4 regions of the Dinoroseobacter shibae DFL 12 genome follow, and region 4 is predicted to be linked to each of the others. Evidence: riboswitches for the same ligand, from Rfam matches in the RefSeq annotation. Region 4 holds a riboswitch; each other region holds the start of a gene.
What was found. Region 4 has a riboswitch for thiamine pyrophosphate ahead of thiC (phosphomethylpyrimidine synthase ThiC). Riboswitches for the same ligand answer to the same signal wherever they lie in the genome.
Positions count from the first base shown of each region.

Region 1 (3,078 bases), on a different replicon from region 4:
GCTGCCGGAATGGCCGAGCTCGGTCAGCAGGTCCGCGAGGGTCGCGGCCTCGGTCGTGCGGGTCTCGCCGTTAATGATGAGCTGCATGGGGGGTCTCCGTCGGGGCGGGGCCGAGCAGGGCGTCGGCGGTTTCGCGGGCGAGCGCCGGGGCCATCAGGTAGCCGTGGCGGTAGAGCCCGTTCACATGGGTGACATCGCCTTGCCGCGTGACGCGGGGCAGGTTGTCGGGGAAGGCCGGGCGCAGGTCGGTGCCGATCTCGAGGATCTCGGCCTCTGCGAAGGCGGGGTTGAGCGCGTAGGCCGCGCTGAGCAGCTCCAGCATGGCCCGGGCGGAGATGCGGCCGCGATCCTCGGCCTCCACCATGGTGGCGCCGAGCATGTAGACCCCGTCCCCGCGCGGCACGATGTAGAGCGGGATGCGCGGGTGCAGCAGGCGTATGGGCCGGGTGAGGCGGATGTCGGGGGCACGCAGCACCAGCATCTCGCCCTTCACGCCGCGCAGCCCGGGCAAGGTGGTGCGGGCGGCGAGGCCGGTGCAATTGACGACGCGGGCCTCGGCGGGGGCCGGGCCGGGGCGGATCGGGATGCCTTGGGCGGCGAGCGCGTCGGCGAGGTCTTGCAGGGCGCGGCGGGGGTCGAGATGGGCCTCGCCTTCGAAAAACAGGCCTGCGGGGAAGCGCGCGCCGAGATCGGGTTCCAGCGTGGCGATCTCGTCGGCGGTGACCGGGCGGTGGCCATGGGTGCGGCGGGCGAAGCGGTCGAGGTCGCGCCGGTCGCGGGGCGCCGCCACCACCAGCGTGCCGCGGCGGGTGACGGTTGTGCGCACGCCCCACCAGTCGAGCGCCTCCTGCCCGTGGATCAGCACCGGCTCCTCGGCGTTCTCGTATTCGCACCAGGGCGCCAGCATCCCCCCCGCCCACCAGGAGCAGTGATGCGCGCCGGGCGGGCCAGCGGGGTCGTGCAGAGTGACCTGCGCGCCGCGGGCGGCCAGTTCGGTCGCGACGCAGAGGCCCGCGATGCCCGCGCCGAGGATGGCGATGGGGGTCATGGCCAGACCTCGTGAAAATGGTGAACCGGGCCGTGGCCCGTCCCGATATCGAGCCGGTCGGCGGCGGCGATGGCCCCTTGCAGGTAGCCATGGGCAGCGGTGATCGCGCCGCGCAGGTCCGCGCCCTTGGCCAGTTCGGCGGCGATGGCGGCCGAGAGGGTGCAGCCGGTGCCGTGGGTGTTGCGGGTGGCGATGCGCGAGGCCTCGAGCCGCAGGGGCGCATCCTCGCCATCCACCAGCAGGTCAACGCATGTGGCGCCGCGCCCGTGGCCGCCCTTCATCAGCACTGCGCCCGCGCCCATGGTGCGCAGGGCCTGGCCGGCGGCGGCCATGGCGGCGGGGTCGTCATCCTCGTCCCCGCCCAGCAGGCGCGCGGCCTCGGGCAGGTTGGGGGTCAGCAGGGTCGCGCGGGGCAGCAGATGGGTCGCCAGCGCTTCTTCGGCCTCCGCCGCCAGCAGCGCGTCGCCGGATTTCGCCACCATCACCGGGTCGAGCACGACGGGGCCCTTGAACCCCGCCAGACCCTCGGCCACGGCGGCGATCACCTCGGGCGTGCCCAGCATCCCAATCTTGACCGCGTCCACGGCGATGTCCTCGAACACGGCCGCCATCTGGGCGCGGATCATCGGGAGGGAGACGCCCTCGACCATCGTGACGGCGCGGGTGTTCTGGGCGGTGAGCGCGGTGATCACGCTGGTTGCGTAGACCCCGCGCGCGGAAAACGCCTTGAGGTCGGCCTGTATCCCGGCGCCGCCGCCGGAATCCGAGCCTGCAATCGTCAATGCGGTCGCCATGTCGCGCCTCTCGTCAGGCGGGCGGTCTCGGTTCGGGGACAGGGCAGGGGCAAAAGAGAGATTGCCACGATGACCGTTCCCTACGCCGGTATTGCCCGGATCAGGTTCCATGGGTCGGCACAGTGCGCCTCTCAGCCCTGAATCGGGCACCCCAACGGTTGTTGACGCAGAGGTAGGGCGGAAATCACGAAGGTGCAAGCCCGATCTCCCTGTGCAGGTGCCGCACTTGTGCTACCTGTGCATCCCGTCCTGACCCGAAAGACCTCTTCCCATGACCTTGTGTTCCTTGCTCCGCCCTCTGTATTTCATGCTCGCCCTCATGGTTCTGCCGACCGTTCCGCCTCTGTTTGCGCAGGAGCGTCCTGCCGCCGTGGTGACCGAGACCGTCGAGGAGCGCGCGCTTGCCGAGACGTTGCCGGTCTTCGGGCAGGTCGTGGCCTCGCGCGACAGTGCTGTGGCGTCCCGGACGGCCGGGATCGTGGACGAGGTCGCGGTGCTGGTGGGCGACCGGGTGGCCGAGGGGGCGACCCTTGCGGTGCTCGATACCGAGCTGGCGCAGATCGAGCTGGAGCAAGCGCTGGCCGACATCGCCGAGGCCCGGGCCGGGATCGCCGTGGCCGAAGCACAGCTCGGCCGCGCCGAGGATGCCCGTGACCGCGTGGAAGGGTTGCGCAACACCGCATCGTTCAGCTCGGCGCGGTTTGACGACGCCATGAGCGATCTGGCGGCGGCCACGGGAGAGCTGAACCAGGCCCGCGCGCGGCTTCTCAATGCCGAGGCCGCCGAGCAACGGGCGCGCTACACCCTGGACCGCGCGCGGATCACGGCCCCTTTCGCGGGGGTGGTCCTGTCGGTGGCGGCCGATCCCGGGCAGTTTATCTCGGTCGGAGATCCGATCGCGCGCATCATTGATATCAATGCGTTGGAGATCGAAGCTCAAGTTCCGTCTCAATTCGCGCCCGCCATTCCCCCGGGGGTGACCGTCAAGGGAGTGAGCGAGGCGGGGCAACAGCTCGACCTGCAGATCCGCGCGATCCTGCCGACCGAGAGCGTCTCGACCCGGACACGGCCCGTGCGGTTGTCGGGGGACCTTGACGCGCTGGGTGCGACCCTGGCCGTGGGTCAGTCGATCACGCTGCAAGTGCCCGTGAGCGCGCCGCGCGCAGCCCTTGCCGTGCCGAAGGATGCGCTGGTGCAGGGCGCGCAGGGCTGGACCGTCTTCGTCGATGCCGATGG
Region 1 covers NC_009952.1:935,743-938,820, forward strand. Annotated here, with positions in the region: gene thiS (sulfur carrier protein ThiS) at 1-87, opposite strand, end outside; gene DSHI_RS04675 (FAD-dependent oxidoreductase) at 71-1,048, opposite strand; gene thiD (bifunctional hydroxymethylpyrimidine kinase/phosphomethylpyrimidine kinase) at 1,045-1,842, opposite strand; TPP riboswitch at 1,903-2,006, opposite strand; gene DSHI_RS04685 (efflux RND transporter periplasmic adaptor subunit) at 2,129-3,078, shown strand, end outside.
Region 1: another riboswitch for thiamine pyrophosphate. It lies ahead of thiD (bifunctional hydroxymethylpyrimidine kinase/phosphomethylpyrimidine kinase); the one in region 4 lies ahead of thiC (phosphomethylpyrimidine synthase ThiC).

Region 2 (3,078 bases), on a different replicon from region 4:
GGAAAACGATTCTCATTTGACTGGTCCGGTTATAGTATCATTGGAGGGGCCTTTTGCGTTACATACGATCACGATCAAGACGAAGCTCGGCCAATTCTGGCCCAAGGATGTATCATGACCAAAACCCGCGTCGGTTATGCCCGCTGCTCGACCGACAAACAGGATCTCGCAGCGCAACGGACAGCGCTCCTCGCTCTCGATGTCGCGGAAGACCGGATCTACACCGATCACGGCCTGACCGGCACGAACCGGGAGCGGCCAGGTCTGGCCCAGGCACTCGCAGCAGTCCGCGAAGGGGACACGCTTGTCGTGCCGAAACTGGACCGGCTGGCGCGGTCGGTTCCCGACGCCCGGGCTATCGCTGATGAACTGGAAAAGCGCGGGGTGAAACTGGCATTGGGCGCATCGGTCCATGACCCGACCGATCCGATGGGTAAGATGTTCTTCAACATCCTCGCCACATTTGCCGAATTCGAGGCTGATCTGATCAGGATGCGCACCAAGGAAGGTATGGCCATCGCCCGCGCCAAGGGACGACTGAAGGGCAAAAAGCCAAAACTATCGGATCGTCGTCAGGCAGAATTGCGCCGCATGTATGACACGGGTGACTACTCGATCAGCGATCTGGCAGAGCTGTTCGACGTATCGAGGCCCACCGTCTATCGGGTCTTGCAGCGGACACCGAGCGCCGATGCGTCTTCGGCTGCGGTATAGCTGCCGATCGCTGCGCTGCACATGAACTCACACAACGCGGGACTTTTTTGCCGTTCGCTGCAGGCGCACCAATGTCTGGTTCAGCAAACCGTTCAACAAATGGTGGTTTTTGAACGAGCTGTGCTGCTTCACTTCCGGTAAAAGTGAGCGGCTACCATATTGATATTGAATCACACCCTTACGGATGACATTAATTTCTGGCTACATTTAAACCCCCTGAGGCCTGATAAAACTGGTCCGTCAGACCGCCACGGGAACAGCAGTTGACAAAGCCCCCCTTGGCGCACAACGTAGTCCTTTCTCACCCGGGGGGTCCCGACAAGGGGCTGAGAAACTGATGGTGCGGCAACGCATAGCGCAGTGACCCGACGAACCTGATCCAGTTCATACTGGCGTAGGGATGGTGTTCGGCTGTGCGGCATTGCCCTGCCTGTTTTTTACAGGCGTTTATCGCGTGGCTATTCTCCATTCAGTACGGCGGAGCTGGATCTCATTGCTATGAGCACGGAGATACTGACTCATGAAAGATCTGACACCAACCGTTACTACTGGACCCTTACCGGCATCCCGGCGCGTTTATCAGCCCGGAACGCTGCATCCCCAAATTCGCGTCCCTATGCGCGAGATTGATCTTCACCCTTCGGCTGGCGAACCGCCGGTTACGGTCTATGACAGCTCTGGCCCCTATACTGATCCCAGCGCTAAAATCGCTATCAACGGTGGCCTGCCGCGCCTGCGGGCAGACTGGATCGCCGCACGCAACGATATCGAGCTTTATGAGGGTCGCCATGTGCGTCCCGAGGATAATGGCTTTGCTGAGGGTGCCCGGCTGGTGCCCGAATTCCCGGTCCGCCACAAGCCGTTGCAAGCCAAGGCAGGACGCGCGGTCACGCAGATGGCCTATGCCCGCGCCGGGATTATAACACCCGAGATGGAATTTGTCGCCATCCGCGAGAACCTTGGCCGTAAGGCCGCGAAAGAGGCTCTGGTACGTGACGGCCAGGATTGGGGCGCGGCCATCCCCGATTTTGTGACTCCCGATTTCGTGCGCGAAGAAGTCGCCAGGGGCCGTGCGATCATCCCCGCCAATATCAACCACCCCGAGGCCGAGCCGATGGGGATCGGGCGTAATTTTCTGGTCAAGATTAACGCGAATATCGGTAACTCCGCCGTCACCTCCTCGATGGAGGAAGAGGTGGAAAAGATGGTCTGGGCCACACGTTGGGGCGCGGATACGGTGATGGACTTGTCTACGGGCCGCAATATTCACAACATCCGCGACTGGATCATCCGCAATTCTGCCGTACCCATCGGCACCGTTCCGCTTTATCAGGCGCTGGAAAAGGTCGAGGGTATCGCCGAAGACCTAAGCTGGGAGGTGTACCGCGATACGCTGATCGAACAGGCTGAACAGGGGGTGGATTACTTCACCATTCATGCTGGCGTGCGGCTGCATATGATCCCGATGACGATAAAGCGGGTGACCGGGATTGTATCGCGCGGCGGCTCGATCATGGCGAAATGGTGCCTGCATCATCACCGCGAAAGTTTCCTTTACGAGCACTTCGCTGAGATCTGCGAAATTGCCCGGGCATATGACGTCAGCTTCTCTTTGGGGGATGGGTTGCGTCCCGGCTCTATCGCGGACGCCAATGATGAGGCGCAATTCGCCGAACTGGAGACGTTGGGCGAACTGACGCAGATCGCATGGAAGCATGACTGTCAGGTGATGATCGAAGGACCGGGCCATGTAGCCATGCACAAAATCAAGGAGAATATGGACAAGCAGCTGGAGGTCTGCGGCGAGGCGCCGTTTTATACGCTCGGGCCGCTTACCACGGATATCGCACCGGGATATGACCACATTACCAGCGGTATTGGTGCGGCGATGATAGGCTGGTTCGGCACGGCGATGCTTTGCTATGTCACTCCCAAAGAGCATCTAGGTCTGCCTAACCGTGACGATGTGAAGATCGGTGTCATCACCTACAAGATTGCGGCTCATGCTGCCGATCTGGCCAAGGGGCATCCGGGAGCGCAGATCCGAGATGACGCGTTGTCACGCGCGCGGTTCGAGTTCCGCTGGGAGGATCAGTTCAACCTCTCGCTTGATCCCGAAACCGCGCGCTCGATGCATGACGAAACCTTGCCGAAAGAGGCGCATAAGGTCGCGCATTTCTGCTCCATGTGCGGACCGAAGTTCTGCTCGATGCGGATCAGCCACGATATCCGCGCCGAGGCGCAGAAGGACGGCATGGCGAAAATGGCCGAGAAGTTCCGCAAAGGCGGTGATCTTTATGTTCCTCTTGATAAGGTAAAGGAAATATAAGGGGTGACAGGTTCGCCGGAAGCGTAATATCGGAA
Region 2 covers NC_009956.1:97,076-100,153, forward strand. Annotated here, with positions in the region: gene DSHI_RS19555 (recombinase family protein) at 115-714, shown strand; TPP riboswitch at 1,011-1,133, shown strand; gene thiC (phosphomethylpyrimidine synthase ThiC) at 1,235-3,043, shown strand.
Region 2: another riboswitch for thiamine pyrophosphate. It lies ahead of thiC (phosphomethylpyrimidine synthase ThiC); the one in region 4 lies ahead of thiC (phosphomethylpyrimidine synthase ThiC).

Region 3 (3,078 bases), on a different replicon from region 4:
TGTCCGTAAGGGGATCGGTGACCGGACGCCGGATTATCAACGAACTGCTCCCAGTGTTTGCAACGGAAAACGATTCTCATTTGACTGGTCCGGTTATAGTATCATTGGAGGGGCCTTTTGCGTTACATACGATCACGATCAAGACGAAGCTCGGCCAATTCTGGCCCAAGGATGTATCATGACCAAAACCCGCGTCGGTTATGCCCGCTGCTCGACCGACAAACAGGATCTCGCAGCGCAACGGACAGCGCTCCTCGCTCTCGATGTCGCGGAAGACCGGATCTACACCGATCACGGCCTGACCGGCACGAACCGGGAGCGGCCAGGTCTGGCCCAGGCACTCGCAGCAGTCCGCGAAGGGGACACGCTTGTCGTGCCGAAACTGGACCGGCTGGCGCGGTCGGTTCCCGACGCCCGGGCTATCGCTGATGAACTGGAAAAGCGCGGGGTGAAACTGGCATTGGGCGCATCGGTCCATGACCCGACCGATCCGATGGGTAAGATGTTCTTCAACATCCTCGCCACATTTGCCGAATTCGAGGCTGATCTGATCAGGATGCGCACCAAGGAAGGTATGGCCATCGCCCGCGCCAAGGGACGACTGAAGGGCAAAAAGCCAAAACTATCGGATCGTCGTCAGGCAGAATTGCGCCGCATGTATGACACGGGTGACTACTCGATCAGCGATCTGGCAGAGCTGTTCGACGTATCGAGGCCCACCGTCTATCGGGTCTTGCAGCGGACACCGAGCGCCGATGCGTCTTCGGCTGCGGTATAGCTGCCGATCGCTGCGCTGCACATGAACTCACACAACGCGGGACTTTTTTGCCGTTCGCTGCAGGCGCACCAATGTCTGGTTCAGCAAACCGTTCAACAAATGGTGGTTTTTGAACGAGCTGTGCTGCTTCACTTCCGGTAAAAGTGAGCGGCTACCATATTGATATTGAATCACACCCTTACGGATGACATTAATTTCTGGCTACATTTAAACCCCCTGAGGCCTGATAAAACTGGTCCGTCAGACCGCCACGGGAACAGCAGTTGACAAAGCCCCCCTTGGCGCACAACGTAGTCCTTTCTCACCCGGGGGGTCCCGACAAGGGGCTGAGAAACTGATGGTGCGGCAACGCATAGCGCAGTGACCCGACGAACCTGATCCAGTTCATACTGGCGTAGGGATGGTGTTCGGCTGTGCGGCATTGCCCTGCCTGTTTTTTACAGGCGTTTATCGCGTGGCTATTCTCCATTCAGTACGGCGGAGCTGGATCTCATTGCTATGAGCACGGAGATACTGACTCATGAAAGATCTGACACCAACCGTTACTACTGGACCCTTACCGGCATCCCGGCGCGTTTATCAGCCCGGAACGCTGCATCCCCAAATTCGCGTCCCTATGCGCGAGATTGATCTTCACCCTTCGGCTGGCGAACCGCCGGTTACGGTCTATGACAGCTCTGGCCCCTATACTGATCCCAGCGCTAAAATCGCTATCAACGGTGGCCTGCCGCGCCTGCGGGCAGACTGGATCGCCGCACGCAACGATATCGAGCTTTATGAGGGTCGCCATGTGCGTCCCGAGGATAATGGCTTTGCTGAGGGTGCCCGGCTGGTGCCCGAATTCCCGGTCCGCCACAAGCCGTTGCAAGCCAAGGCAGGACGCGCGGTCACGCAGATGGCCTATGCCCGCGCCGGGATTATAACACCCGAGATGGAATTTGTCGCCATCCGCGAGAACCTTGGCCGTAAGGCCGCGAAAGAGGCTCTGGTACGTGACGGCCAGGATTGGGGCGCGGCCATCCCCGATTTTGTGACTCCCGATTTCGTGCGCGAAGAAGTCGCCAGGGGCCGTGCGATCATCCCCGCCAATATCAACCACCCCGAGGCCGAGCCGATGGGGATCGGGCGTAATTTTCTGGTCAAGATTAACGCGAATATCGGTAACTCCGCCGTCACCTCCTCGATGGAGGAAGAGGTGGAAAAGATGGTCTGGGCCACACGTTGGGGCGCGGATACGGTGATGGACTTGTCTACGGGCCGCAATATTCACAACATCCGCGACTGGATCATCCGCAATTCTGCCGTACCCATCGGCACCGTTCCGCTTTATCAGGCGCTGGAAAAGGTCGAGGGTATCGCCGAAGACCTAAGCTGGGAGGTGTACCGCGATACGCTGATCGAACAGGCTGAACAGGGGGTGGATTACTTCACCATTCATGCTGGCGTGCGGCTGCATATGATCCCGATGACGATAAAGCGGGTGACCGGGATTGTATCGCGCGGCGGCTCGATCATGGCGAAATGGTGCCTGCATCATCACCGCGAAAGTTTCCTTTACGAGCACTTCGCTGAGATCTGCGAAATTGCCCGGGCATATGACGTCAGCTTCTCTTTGGGGGATGGGTTGCGTCCCGGCTCTATCGCGGACGCCAATGATGAGGCGCAATTCGCCGAACTGGAGACGTTGGGCGAACTGACGCAGATCGCATGGAAGCATGACTGTCAGGTGATGATCGAAGGACCGGGCCATGTAGCCATGCACAAAATCAAGGAGAATATGGACAAGCAGCTGGAGGTCTGCGGCGAGGCGCCGTTTTATACGCTCGGGCCGCTTACCACGGATATCGCACCGGGATATGACCACATTACCAGCGGTATTGGTGCGGCGATGATAGGCTGGTTCGGCACGGCGATGCTTTGCTATGTCACTCCCAAAGAGCATCTAGGTCTGCCTAACCGTGACGATGTGAAGATCGGTGTCATCACCTACAAGATTGCGGCTCATGCTGCCGATCTGGCCAAGGGGCATCCGGGAGCGCAGATCCGAGATGACGCGTTGTCACGCGCGCGGTTCGAGTTCCGCTGGGAGGATCAGTTCAACCTCTCGCTTGATCCCGAAACCGCGCGCTCGATGCATGACGAAACCTTGCCGAAAGAGGCGCATAAGGTCGCGCATTTCTGCTCCATGTGCGGACCGAAGTTCTGCTCGATGCGGATCAGCCACGATATCCGCGCCGAGGCGCAGAAGGACGGCATGGCGAAAATGGCCGAGAAGTTCCGCAAAGGCGGTGATCTTTATG
Region 3 covers NC_009955.1:83,294-86,371, forward strand. Annotated here, with positions in the region: gene DSHI_RS18595 (recombinase family protein) at 179-778, shown strand; TPP riboswitch at 1,075-1,197, shown strand; gene thiC (phosphomethylpyrimidine synthase ThiC) at 1,299-3,078, shown strand, end outside.
Region 3: another riboswitch for thiamine pyrophosphate. It lies ahead of thiC (phosphomethylpyrimidine synthase ThiC); the one in region 4 lies ahead of thiC (phosphomethylpyrimidine synthase ThiC).

Region 4 (3,078 bases):
GCTGCGCCAGCCGCATATTGGTGACAGGTCTTTCCGATATTACGCTTCCGGCGAACCTGTCACCCCTTATATTTCCTTTACCTTATCAAGAGGAACATAAAGATCACCGCCTTTGCGGAACTTCTCGGCCATTTTCGCCATGCCGTCCTTCTGCGCCTCGGCGCGGATATCGTGGCTGATCCGCATCGAGCAGAACTTCGGTCCGCACATGGAGCAGAAATGCGCGACCTTATGCGCCTCTTTCGGCAAGGTTTCGTCATGCATCGAGCGCGCGGTTTCGGGATCAAGCGAGAGGTTGAACTGATCCTCCCAGCGGAACTCGAACCGCGCGCGTGACAACGCGTCATCTCGGATCTGCGCTCCCGGATGCCCCTTGGCCAGATCGGCAGCATGAGCCGCAATCTTGTAGGTGATGACACCGATCTTCACATCGTCACGGTTAGGCAGACCTAGATGCTCTTTGGGAGTGACATAGCAAAGCATCGCCGTGCCGAACCAGCCTATCATCGCCGCACCAATACCGCTGGTAATGTGGTCATATCCCGGTGCGATATCCGTGGTAAGCGGCCCGAGCGTATAAAACGGCGCCTCGCCGCAGACCTCCAGCTGCTTGTCCATATTCTCCTTGATTTTGTGCATGGCTACATGGCCCGGTCCTTCGATCATCACCTGACAGTCATGCTTCCATGCGATCTGCGTCAGTTCGCCCAACGTCTCCAGTTCGGCGAATTGCGCCTCATCATTGGCGTCCGCGATAGAGCCGGGACGCAACCCATCCCCCAAAGAGAAGCTGACGTCATATGCCCGGGCAATTTCGCAGATCTCAGCGAAGTGCTCGTAAAGGAAACTTTCGCGGTGATGATGCAGGCACCATTTCGCCATGATCGAGCCGCCGCGCGATACAATCCCGGTCACCCGCTTTATCGTCATCGGGATCATATGCAGCCGCACGCCAGCATGAATGGTGAAGTAATCCACCCCCTGTTCAGCCTGTTCGATCAGCGTATCGCGGTACACCTCCCAGCTTAGGTCTTCGGCGATACCCTCGACCTTTTCCAGCGCCTGATAAAGCGGAACGGTGCCGATGGGTACGGCAGAATTGCGGATGATCCAGTCGCGGATGTTGTGAATATTGCGGCCCGTAGACAAGTCCATCACCGTATCCGCGCCCCAACGTGTGGCCCAGACCATCTTTTCCACCTCTTCCTCCATCGAGGAGGTGACGGCGGAGTTACCGATATTCGCGTTAATCTTGACCAGAAAATTACGCCCGATCCCCATCGGCTCGGCCTCGGGGTGGTTGATATTGGCGGGGATGATCGCACGGCCCCTGGCGACTTCTTCGCGCACGAAATCGGGAGTCACAAAATCGGGGATGGCCGCGCCCCAATCCTGGCCGTCACGTACCAGAGCCTCTTTCGCGGCCTTACGGCCAAGGTTCTCGCGGATGGCGACAAATTCCATCTCGGGTGTTATAATCCCGGCGCGGGCATAGGCCATCTGCGTGACCGCGCGTCCTGCCTTGGCTTGCAACGGCTTGTGGCGGACCGGGAATTCGGGCACCAGCCGGGCACCCTCAGCAAAGCCATTATCCTCGGGACGCACATGGCGACCCTCATAAAGCTCGATATCGTTGCGTGCGGCGATCCAGTCTGCCCGCAGGCGCGGCAGGCCACCGTTGATAGCGATTTTAGCGCTGGGATCAGTATAGGGGCCAGAGCTGTCATAGACCGTAACCGGCGGTTCGCCAGCCGAAGGGTGAAGATCAATCTCGCGCATAGGGACGCGAATTTGGGGATGCAGCGTTCCGGGCTGATAAACGCGCCGGGATGCCGGTAAGGGTCCAGTAGTAACGGTTGGTGTCAGATCTTTCATGAGTCAGTATCTCCGTGCTCATAGCAATGAGATCCAGCTCCGCCGTACTGAATGGAGAATAGCCACGCGATAAACGCCTGTAAAAAACAGGCAGGGCAATGCCGCACAGCCGAACACCATCCCTACGCCAGTATGAACTGGATCAGGTTCGTCGGGTCACTGCGCTATGCGTTGCCGCACCATCAGTTTCTCAGCCCCTTGTCGGGACCCCCCGGGTGAGAAAGGACTACGTTGTGCGCCAAGGGGGGCTTTGTCAACTGCTGTTCCCGTGGCGGTCTGACGGACCAGTTTTATCAGGCCTCAGGGGGTTTAAATGTAGCCAGAAATTAATGTCATCCGTAAGGGTGTGATTCAATATCAATATGGTAGCCGCTCACTTTTACCGGAAGTGAAGCAGCACAGCTCGTTCAAAAACCACCATTTGTTGAACGGTTTGCTGAACCAGACATTGGTGCGCCTGCAGCGAACGGCAAAAAAGTCCCGCGTTGTGTGAGTTCATGTGCAGCGCAGCGATCGGCAGCTATACCGCAGCCGAAGACGCATCGGCGCTCGGTGTCCGCTGCAAGACCCGATAGACGGTGGGCCTCGATACGTCGAACAGCTCTGCCAGATCGCTGATCGAGTAGTCACCCGTGTCATACATGCGGCGCAATTCTGCCTGACGACGATCCGATAGTTTTGGCTTTTTGCCCTTCAGTCGTCCCTTGGCGCGGGCGATGGCCATACCTTCCTTGGTGCGCATCCTGATCAGATCAGCCTCGAATTCGGCAAATGTGGCGAGGATGTTGAAGAACATCTTACCCATCGGATCGGTCGGGTCATGGACCGATGCGCCCAATGCCAGTTTCACCCCGCGCTTTTCCAGTTCATCAGCGATAGCCCGGGCGTCGGGAACCGACCGCGCCAGCCGGTCCAGTTTCGGCACGACAAGCGTGTCCCCTTCGCGGACTGCTGCGAGTGCCTGGGCCAGACCTGGCCGCTCCCGGTTCGTGCCGGTCAGGCCGTGATCGGTGTAGATCCGGTCTTCCGCGACATCGAGAGCGAGGAGCGCTGTCCGTTGCGCTGCGAGATCCTGTTTGTCGGTCGAGCAGCGGGCATAACCGACGCGGGTTTTGGTCATGATACATCCTTGGGCCAGAATTGGCCGAGCTTCGTCTTGATCGTGATCGTATGTAACGCAAAAGGCCCCTCCAATGATACTAT
Region 4 covers NC_009958.1:13,845-16,922, forward strand. Annotated here, with positions in the region: gene DSHI_RS22470 (hypothetical protein) at 1-16, opposite strand, end outside; gene thiC (phosphomethylpyrimidine synthase ThiC) at 67-1,875, opposite strand; TPP riboswitch at 1,977-2,099, opposite strand; gene DSHI_RS20525 (recombinase family protein) at 2,396-2,995, opposite strand.